4 regions of the [Bacillus] caldolyticus genome follow, and region 1 is predicted to be linked to each of the others. Evidence: riboswitches for the same ligand, from Rfam matches in the RefSeq annotation. Region 1 holds a riboswitch; each other region holds the start of a gene.
What was found. Region 1 has a riboswitch for S-adenosylmethionine ahead of CWI35_RS05875 (methionine biosynthesis PLP-dependent protein). Riboswitches for the same ligand answer to the same signal wherever they lie in the genome.
Positions count from the first base shown of each region.

Region 2: it holds a riboswitch for S-adenosylmethionine, as region 1 does, so the genes downstream of both, CWI35_RS13040 (methionine ABC transporter ATP-binding protein) here and CWI35_RS05875 (methionine biosynthesis PLP-dependent protein) in region 1, are expected to answer to the same signal.
Region 3: it holds a riboswitch for S-adenosylmethionine, as region 1 does, so the genes downstream of both, CWI35_RS03395 (hypothetical protein) here and CWI35_RS05875 (methionine biosynthesis PLP-dependent protein) in region 1, are expected to answer to the same signal.
Region 4: it holds a riboswitch for S-adenosylmethionine, as region 1 does, so the genes downstream of both, CWI35_RS08005 (phosphoadenylyl-sulfate reductase) here and CWI35_RS05875 (methionine biosynthesis PLP-dependent protein) in region 1, are expected to answer to the same signal.

Region 1 covers NZ_CP025074.1:1,127,006-1,129,187, reverse strand. Annotated here, with positions in the region: gene CWI35_RS05885 (YjcG family protein) at 1-104, opposite strand, end outside; gene CWI35_RS05880 (alpha/beta hydrolase) at 203-931, opposite strand; SAM riboswitch class I at 1,119-1,229, shown strand; gene CWI35_RS05875 (methionine biosynthesis PLP-dependent protein) at 1,429-2,182, shown strand, end outside.
Region 2 covers NZ_CP025074.1:2,524,324-2,526,505, forward strand. Annotated here, with positions in the region: gene CWI35_RS13025 (toprim domain-containing protein) at 1-68, shown strand, start outside; gene CWI35_RS13030 (thioredoxin family protein) at 65-382, shown strand; gene CWI35_RS13035 (hypothetical protein) at 529-876, shown strand; SAM riboswitch class I at 950-1,059, shown strand; gene CWI35_RS13040 (methionine ABC transporter ATP-binding protein) at 1,147-2,175, shown strand; gene CWI35_RS13045 (methionine ABC transporter permease) at 2,165-2,182, shown strand, end outside.
Region 3 covers NZ_CP025074.1:647,755-649,936, reverse strand. Annotated here, with positions in the region: gene opp4A (oligopeptide ABC transporter substrate-binding protein) at 1-796, shown strand, start outside; SAM riboswitch class I at 847-951, shown strand; gene CWI35_RS03395 (hypothetical protein) at 1,002-1,358, shown strand; gene CWI35_RS03390 (VOC family protein) at 1,375-1,758, shown strand; gene CWI35_RS03385 (PaaI family thioesterase) at 1,939-2,182, shown strand, end outside.
Region 4 covers NZ_CP025074.1:1,517,665-1,519,846, forward strand. Annotated here, with positions in the region: gene CWI35_RS07995 (low molecular weight protein-tyrosine-phosphatase) at 1-12, opposite strand, end outside; gene CWI35_RS08000 (DUF1128 domain-containing protein) at 362-586, shown strand; SAM riboswitch class I at 716-820, shown strand; gene CWI35_RS08005 (phosphoadenylyl-sulfate reductase) at 946-1,653, shown strand; gene CWI35_RS08010 (phosphate transporter) at 1,673-1,801, shown strand; gene sat (sulfate adenylyltransferase) at 1,931-2,182, shown strand, end outside.

The DNA of each region.
Region 1 (2,182 bases):
ATATGCGGCGGGATGAGGGCGTAATGGCTGTCGTACCGTTTCCGGTACGAGTTGGCGAAGTCCTGAATCCGTTTTGGCGGAAAGATCACAATGCCGTACTTCATTTTGTTTTCCCTCCTTGAACCAGTTCTTTTTCCATGCACAGGAAACGCACGGAATGGATGCGGCGGCTTCGACATCTTTGAAGTTGCTCCGTTTTGTCCTATAATGATAAAACAGCGGCTACGGCTCGGGGGACATCCGGCTGCCAATACGTCCACGCATGACCGCCTTCGAACTCATGGTACGTATAAGCAAACCGTTTTTCCATAAACAAGTCCCGCGCCATTCGATTCGGGGTGATAAAATCGCGCACATGGCCATCCGTCGTTTTCACCGCTGTTTCCTCTGTGCCAACAGAATGGTAAAGCGAAAGGAGCGATGGATCGCGGAATGAGCGGATGCGCGCCAATACCGAGTCATCGATATAGGGGGACTGCATGGCGATTTTCCCAAATGTATGCGGATACAACAACCCGGCTAGAAGCGACACCGTTCCGCCGAGCGAATCGCCGATCAGCGCCCGGCCTTTGCCCATTTGGTATGTCGGCAGTTCGCGGTCCAAAAACGGGACGAGTTCATGGGCTAAAAAACGAAGGTATGCTTCGTGCTTTCGGCCTTCCGGGTGGTATTTCTCGTAGCGGTCGTTGACGTTCCGATACGGGATGCCGACGACGATCGTCCGGTCGATTGTTCCTTCTGCCATCAGCGTTTCGATGACGGTTTTCATTTTTCCATACATAAAATAATCTTTGCCATCTTGCGCGATTAATAAAGAATATTTGTAAAGCGGCGAAAAATTGCTTGGCAAGTAGACGAGCAGTTCGATTTCTTCTTGCAGCTCTCCGCTGTACAACTTGCAGTCGCGCATCGTTCCTGTTGCTGTCGCCATGACCATCCTCCATGAAAGCGTAAGTTCATCTGTTATTGTAACATATTTGCGCCAAAAGATGTTAACGAAGGGCTCGAATTTTTTGCGAATTTGCCGAATCGTGCCATTCACAAAAAAATGGCTTGCAAAAACGGGGGGAATGCGCTACATTTTTTATTAAAATTAGAAAAATTGAATACGCGTCTCATTCTTATCAAGAGAAGCGGAGGGAACTGGCCCAATGAAGCTTCAGCAACCAGCCGCCCGGCGGCCAGGTGCTAAATCCAGCGAATTGAGCATTCAATTCGGCAGATAAGAAGAAGCATGACCATGTGCGTATGGAAAAGTCTTCTTCTTAGAAGACTTTTTTTATTTACTCAAGCGGCCGCTCCCTCAACCGAGGGGCGTCGAGGATCAAGGCCCTCGGCCGCTGCCCGACAGACAGCGGCGCTTCGTTGGGCGTCAAATGGTCGGCCGTTGATCCATGATGGAATTTTCAGCAGAAGGAGAGAGATGAGATGGAGAAACTAGAGACGTTGTTAGCGCAAATTGGCAATCGGAGCGAAACGGTGACGGGGACGGTCAACCCGCCCGTCTATTTCTCGACCGCCTACCGCCATGCTGGCATCGGAGAGTCGACCGGGTTTGACTACATCCGCACCGGCAACCCAACGCGCAAAATCGTCGAAGAAGCGATCGCGAGACTGGAAGGCGGCGACCAAGGCTATGCGTTCAGCTCCGGCATGGCCGCCATTCAGACGGTGCTCGCCTTGTTTGAGAGCGGAGACGAGTTTCTCGTATCGGCCGACCTTTACGGCGGCACGTACCGCCTGTTTGAGCGCGGCTGGCGCAAGTACGGTCTTGGGTTTCATTACGTTGACTTTGCTGACCTCGATGCAGTGGAAGAAACGATAACGGAAAAAACGAAAGCCATTTTCTTGGAAACGCCGACGAACCCATTGATGCAGGAGACGGATATTGCCGCTGTCTCCGCGCTTGCCAAACGGCATGGGCTTTTGTTGATCGTTGACAACACGTTTTATACACCGGTGCTTCAACGCCCGATCGAACAAGGCGCCGATATTGTCATCCACAGCGCCACGAAATATTTAGGCGGCCATAACGATGTGCTGGCTGGCCTTGTCGTCGCCAAGGGCGAGGATCTCTGTCAACGCTTGGCCGAGTACCAGAACGCCATCGGCGCGGTGTTGTCGCCGTTTGATTCATGGCTGCTCATTCGCGGGATGAAAACGTTGGCTCTCCGGATGCGTC
Region 2 (2,182 bases), 1.4 Mb from region 1:
CGCAAGTGCTGTTGCGCGCTCGTTTCGACGTCCGCATCGAATCGCTCATGAGGGGAAGAGGCGAGTGAAAGCGATCGACCGAAACGATGTCATGCGAGTGGTGGAAGTCGAGCCGCTTCTGGCCCTTTACTTGTATACCCCGCTGTGCGGCACGTGCCAGCTGGCGCGGCGGATGCTCACGGTGGTGGAGCAGTTGTTTCCGGCGCTGCCGTTTTACGAAACGGACATCAACTATATCCCTGAGCAGGCCGTTGCGTGGAAAATTGAAAGCGTTCCTTGCCTGCTTCTTTTTAGGGACGGAACGGTCGCAGGCAAGTGGTATGCCTTTCATTCCGTTCCGTATTTGTACGAAGTGATTCAAGCCTGCTTGCCGTCCCGATGATTCGCCTTTTTTTGACGCTGTTTGACACATTTCTTGGGAAATGACAAAAACGGCGCTCGTTCGTCAACGGGTTGTCGAGATTTTTGTAAAGGATTTCTCCTCTTCAGGTGGAAGTGAAAAAAATAAAAATGGGGGAGGGGATATCCATGGAAATGCGTGAATTAGTTGGGCAGTTCGTGGAACGGATGCAAGTGTTGCGCCATTTGGTGCCGATTTTGCCGGATGAGCAGCTGTATGTTCGGTTTGAAAGCGATGACGAAACCGCCTTGCTGTTGATCGGCAAGGAATCAGCCGCTAGAGGGATGGAAAACGATGAACGGAAAACATTGACGGTGCGCGGTTCCAAAGAGGCGCTCGCGTCCCTGCTGAACGGCGAACTGAAGCTGCAGCAGCTCGTCCGGTTGCGTGAAGTGCACGTGTCAGGAAGCTTCCGCCAGCTTTTGCTTCTTGAATCGCTCCTCCATTTGGCCAAGCCTTATCGGGACGTCGGATAAAAAAGATGTTGACACGCTTCGACAGACAATGATACAATCACATTCGTAGTCAATTGAATAGGCGATTGTTGCGCTCTTATCAAGAGAGGTGGAGGGATGTGCCCAATGAAGCCCGGCAACCGTCAGCGCATGTGCTGAAATGGTGCCAATTCACACAAAGCGGCCTGCTTTGAGAGATAAGAGACGGAATGGTGCACAATACCTTTCTGTTCTCTGCGGGCAGAAAGGTTTTCTTTTTGCGCTCTGCCGCTTGGGGAGGAAGGTGAAACGATGATTACACTCGAACAAGTGACGAAAATCTATCAAGCGGCCAACGGCTCGGTCACGGCTGTCGACAATGTGTCGCTTGAGATTCGCGAAGGGGAAATTTTCGGCATTATCGGCTACAGCGGCGCGGGGAAAAGCACGCTCATCCGCTTGCTCAATGGGCTCGAGAAGCCGACGAGCGGCCGGGTGGTCGTCGCCGGGCGCGATATGACGCGCGTGAAAGGGCGGGAGCTGCGCAAGGCGCGCCAAGAAATCGGGATGATTTTCCAGCATTTCAACTTGCTTTGGTCTCGCACAGTCAGGGAAAACATTGCCTTTCCGCTTGAAATTGCCGGCGTCCCGAAAGAGGAGCGGAACAAGCGGGTGGATGAATTGATCGAGCTTGTCGGCCTTTCCGGGCGCGAGGATGCCTACCCGTCGCAGCTGAGCGGCGGGCAAAAGCAGCGGGTCGGCATCGCCCGGGCGCTCGCCAACAACCCGAAAGTCTTGCTGTGCGACGAGGCGACATCGGCGTTGGACCCCCAGACGACCGATGCGATTTTGGACTTGCTCGTTGACATCAACAAGCGTCTCGGGCTGACGATTGTGCTGATCACCCATGAAATGCACGTCATCCGCAAAATTTGCGACCGCGTTGCGGTGATGGAAAGCGGCCGAATCGTCGAGCAAGGCGAAGTGCTGCATGTGTTCCGCAACCCGCAGCAACCGATTACGAAACGGTTCGTCAAGCAGCTGATCGAGCCCGAGGAGACGGAAGAGGCGATTTCTCATTTGTTTGGCCAATACCCGAGCGGGCTGATCGCGCAGCTGACGTTCGTCGGCGCGGCAGCCGGAAAGCCGCTCATCACCGAAGTGGTGCGTCAGTTTGCCGTCGATGTCAACATTTTGCAAGGGAAAATTTCGCAAACCCATCAAGGCGCCTATGGGGTGCTGTTCGTGCACCTCGACGGGGCGAGGGATGAAATCGACCGGGCGCTTGACTATATTCAACGCCAGCAGGTGGCGGTGGAGGTGATTCACGATGCTCGCTAACCTCCTG
Region 3 (2,182 bases), 480 kb from region 1:
GGATGCGAAAAAGCAGGAAAACGTAATGGACAATCCGAAATTCCAAAACAAAAAACTGCGCCAAGCGATGGCGTATGCCATCAACAACCAAGAGGTGGCTGACCGCCTGTATCATGGCTTGCGCTTCCCGGCGAACACGCTCATTCCGCCGTCGTTCCCGGGCTATCATGACAGCTCCATCAAAGGATATACGTACAATCCGGAAAAAGCGAAACAATTGCTGGATGAAGCGGGATATAAAGATGTGGATGGCGATGGCCTCCGCGAAGATCCAAACGGCAAAAAATTCAAGATCAACTTCTTGGCGATGAGCGGTGGGGACATCGCTGAACCGCTGGCCAAATTTTATATGCAATGCTGGAAAGATGTGGGCCTCGATGTTCAGCTTGTAGACGGACGCTTGGCGGAGTTCAACTCCTTCTACGATATGGTCGAAAAAGACGATCCGAAAGTGGATGTCTACGCCGCCGCTTGGGGAACTGGAACGGACGTCGACCCGTACGGATTGTACGGCCGCAACGTCATGTTCAACTACTCGCGCTGGGTGAATGAGAAAAACGATGAACTGTTGGAAAAAGGCCATTCCGAACAGGCGTTTGACAAAGAATATCGTCGGAAAATTTACAGTGAATGGCAAAAGCTGATGAACGAAGAAGTGCCGGTCATCCCGACGTTGTATCGTTCGGCCATTTATGCCGTCAACAACCGCGTCGCCAACTTCACGGTCGATCCGGGCTCGAAACTGACGTGGAAAGATGTCGGCGTCACGTCCGAGCAACCGGAAGTCGAACAATGACGATTGTTGCCTTTGATGATGTATGATAAGATAGAAGACAAATTGCATACGTCTTATCAAGAGTGGGCGAGAGAACGGGCTTGATGACCCCACAGCAACCTGCCGCAGGCAAGGTGCTAACACCCGCAAAGCGGTTTCGCTTTGGATGATAAGAACGGCTCATGGCCCCTTTCGCATCATTCCGAGGCGAAGGGGGTTTTTGTCGATGGGAGGTGAAGGAGAAACAGTGGAGGAGGCGGTTTCGCTCCGCGCTTGCATGGCCGCTCATCTCCCTGCCGCAGCGTTCGCCGTTTGTGTCATGCGCTGTGTGCAGGCGGAGCTCATCCGGTTTGACCCTAAGGCGGCGGTGCATGTCGACCGTGGGGACGGATACGTTCATTTGTATGGGGAAGCGCAAGGAACAGCCTTTTCGTTGTTGTTGACCAACAGTGAGGCGGACGAATGGAAGGCGGACGGACCGTACGCCCTTGACCGCTACATATGGACAGAGCTTGGGAAAAAAGGGATTTTCCCGATGCAGATGACGCCGTATTTACAAGCAGTATGGTTAACTGAGTCATAGAAAGGAAGAGGGACGAATGGCAGTCAAAAAATTTGAACATGTCGGCATTCAAGTGAAAGACATCGAAGCATCGAAAGAGTTTTATCAAAATGTTGTCGGCTTGGAGCTGCTCGACGAAATGATTCATACGAACGGCACGATGAAATTGGCGTTTTTAGGGATTGGCGGCTCGATCATTGTCGAGCTGATCGAAGGATACAATCCGGATTTGCCGACGGAAGGAAAAGTGCACCATGTGGCGTTTACGGTGGAAGGCATTGAGCAGGAGAAAGAACGGCTTCAGTCGCTCGGTGTGCCGCTTGTGTGGGAAGAAATAACGACACTTCCGAACGGAGCAAAATATTTGTTCTTCCTCGGGCCCGACGGCGAATGGATCGAGTTTTACGAGCCTGCTCGATAAATGGCGTCACGCTAGGCGGCCAGCTGTTTGGGCCGCCTATGAATTTGCCGTCTGGCGATTGGCGCTTCGTTCCATTTTTCTTCGTATGGCCTTGCCTGCCGCTAGACAACAACCGTCCATGTAGGAGTCGTCGTCTTCTCGATTCAATGGTATACTAGAAAAAGAGAGGGGGAGGATGACGTGGAAGAAATGATCGTGCACGCGATTCAAGACGACTACCCTGATGAATTCGCCTGGTGCTACGGCTGCGGGCGTCTGAATGAACAAGGCCACCATTTCCGCACCGGGTGGCGGGGCGACAAAACGGTGACGGTGTATACGCCGCGTCCGGAACATACGGCGATTCCAGGGTTTGTGTACGGCGGGCTGATCGCCTCGCTCATTGATTGCCACGGCACCGGTTCAGCGGCGCTTGCCTTGCATC
Region 4 (2,182 bases), 390 kb from region 1:
CACTTTAATCATCCAAACAGCCACCCCTCTCTCTATGTCCACGGTGCTTTCCACCGTTAGTTTTCCTTCATTTCTTTTCATCTAGCCCTTTTTGTCCCTAGAAGGACGGGGATGTAACGAAAAAACAACTCCAGCGGGGGAGCGTGTGCGAATGGGCCAACAACTTTTGTGCGCGTTCACGACAACCATTTTGAAGAAAACGAGGTGTTTCACCAACCTTTTAGACTGGCACTATGCATGTGCACCTACATTTTACCACATCATCCGTTTTTCATCAGAAAAGCAAGCCAGGCAATCTCTCCCCATTCTTCCTGCACCTATGGTACAATACATAGTAACTTGCCATGAAAGGAGTAAACGAATGGATTTATCAAAACGGTCGGCGGAAAACGTCGCCTACATGATCGAACAGTTGAAGCAAAAGTTGAAAGTGCTGAACTTGGATGCCATCAAGCCGTCCCATTTTTCCGAGGAATGGTACGATGAGTTGAGAGACATTTACGAGATGGTGATGAAACGCGAGACGTTCAGCCCAAGCGAAATGCAGGCGATTGTCGAAGAGCTCGGAAGCCTGCGCAAAAAATAACGCTCCCATCTGCTGCTAGGCAGGCAATGCAGCTGTTTCGTATAAAAACAATTCCTATCGAAAAACTATGATTGACATTATCGTCAATTGTGCTAAAATTTTAATCAATTAAATGACATGCGTTGCATACGTTGCTCGGGAGTGAGGGAGGAATTGGCTCAATGAACTCCGTCAACCTGCCGCCTATAGCAAAGTGCCAATTCCAGCTAAAGAAGATCTTTAGTAAAATAAGGGGCACCCTTTCTCCCGCTCTTTCTGATTCATGCAAGGAAGGATTTTCGCCGCCGAATTGCCGTTTGGCCGCTATATATCCGACTAATTACGTGGATTTTCTTTGATTTTGTGAGGAGGAGAAACCGATGCTCACGTATGATCAGTGGGAAAAGGCGGAAAAACCGTCTTTTCCGTCCGATAATGAAACAAAAGGGGCGCTTGACGTCCTTGCTTGGGCGTATCGCGAATACGGCGATGAGATCGTATACGCGTGCAGCTTCGGCATCGAGGGGATTGTGCTGATTGATCTCATCTCCCAAATCAAACCGGACGCCGAAATCGTCTTTTTGGATACCGGCCTGCATTTTCCAGAGACGTACGATACGATCGCGAAAGTGAAAGAAAAATATCCGTCGCTTCGCATCGTGATGAAGCAGCCGCGCTTGACGTTGGAAGAACAGAAGGCGCAGTTTGGCGACGAGTTATGGAAACGCGACCCGAACAAATGCTGTGAGCTGCGCAAAGTCATTCCGCTGCGCGAGGTGCTGACCGGGGTGACGGCGTGGATTTCCGGCTTGCGCCGCGAGCAATCGCCGACGCGGCGGCATGTCGAGTACATTAACAAAGACGACAAGTTCCGTTCTATTAAAGTCTGTCCGCTCATTCACTGGACGTGGAAAGACGTATGGAATTACGTGTACAAACGCCATCTCCCGTACAATGTGCTCCACGACCGCGGCTACCCGAGCATCGGTTGCGCCCCGTGCACCGCTCCGGCTACAGATCCGAACGACTTGCGCTCCGGGCGCTGGGCCGGCCAAGGAAAGACGGAATGCGGTCTCCATCTCGCTTAAGGAAGGAGAGAAAAACGATATGCTCCTTGCCATTGCTTTGATCGCTTCCTTTTTCTTCGCGATGAACATCGAGGCGAGCGGCGCGGCGGCCTCGATAGGCGTCGCTGACGAATCGGACGCCATTCCGAATCGTCAAGCTGCTGTTTGACAGCGACGTCTATACGGTCATCGCCATCTTGAGCGTCTGCTTGGCGTCATTAGCCTGAAAAAAGAGCGCTTGCCTCATGAACATGGCAGCGGCATTTCACAACATCTATCAATCTAGGAGGTTATGAACATGAGCGTAAGCATCCCGCATGGCGACACATTGATCAATCGTTGGAATCCGGACTATCCGCTTGATGAGGCGACCAAAACGATCGAGCTCTCCAAAGCCGAACTGAGCGACTTGGAGCTGATCGGAACGGGCGCCTACAGCCCTCTCACTGGTTTTTTAACGAAAACGGATTACGACGCGGTTGTTGAAACAATGCGTCTGTCTGACGGCACCGTCTGGAGCATTCCGATCACGCTCGCGGTAACAGAAGAA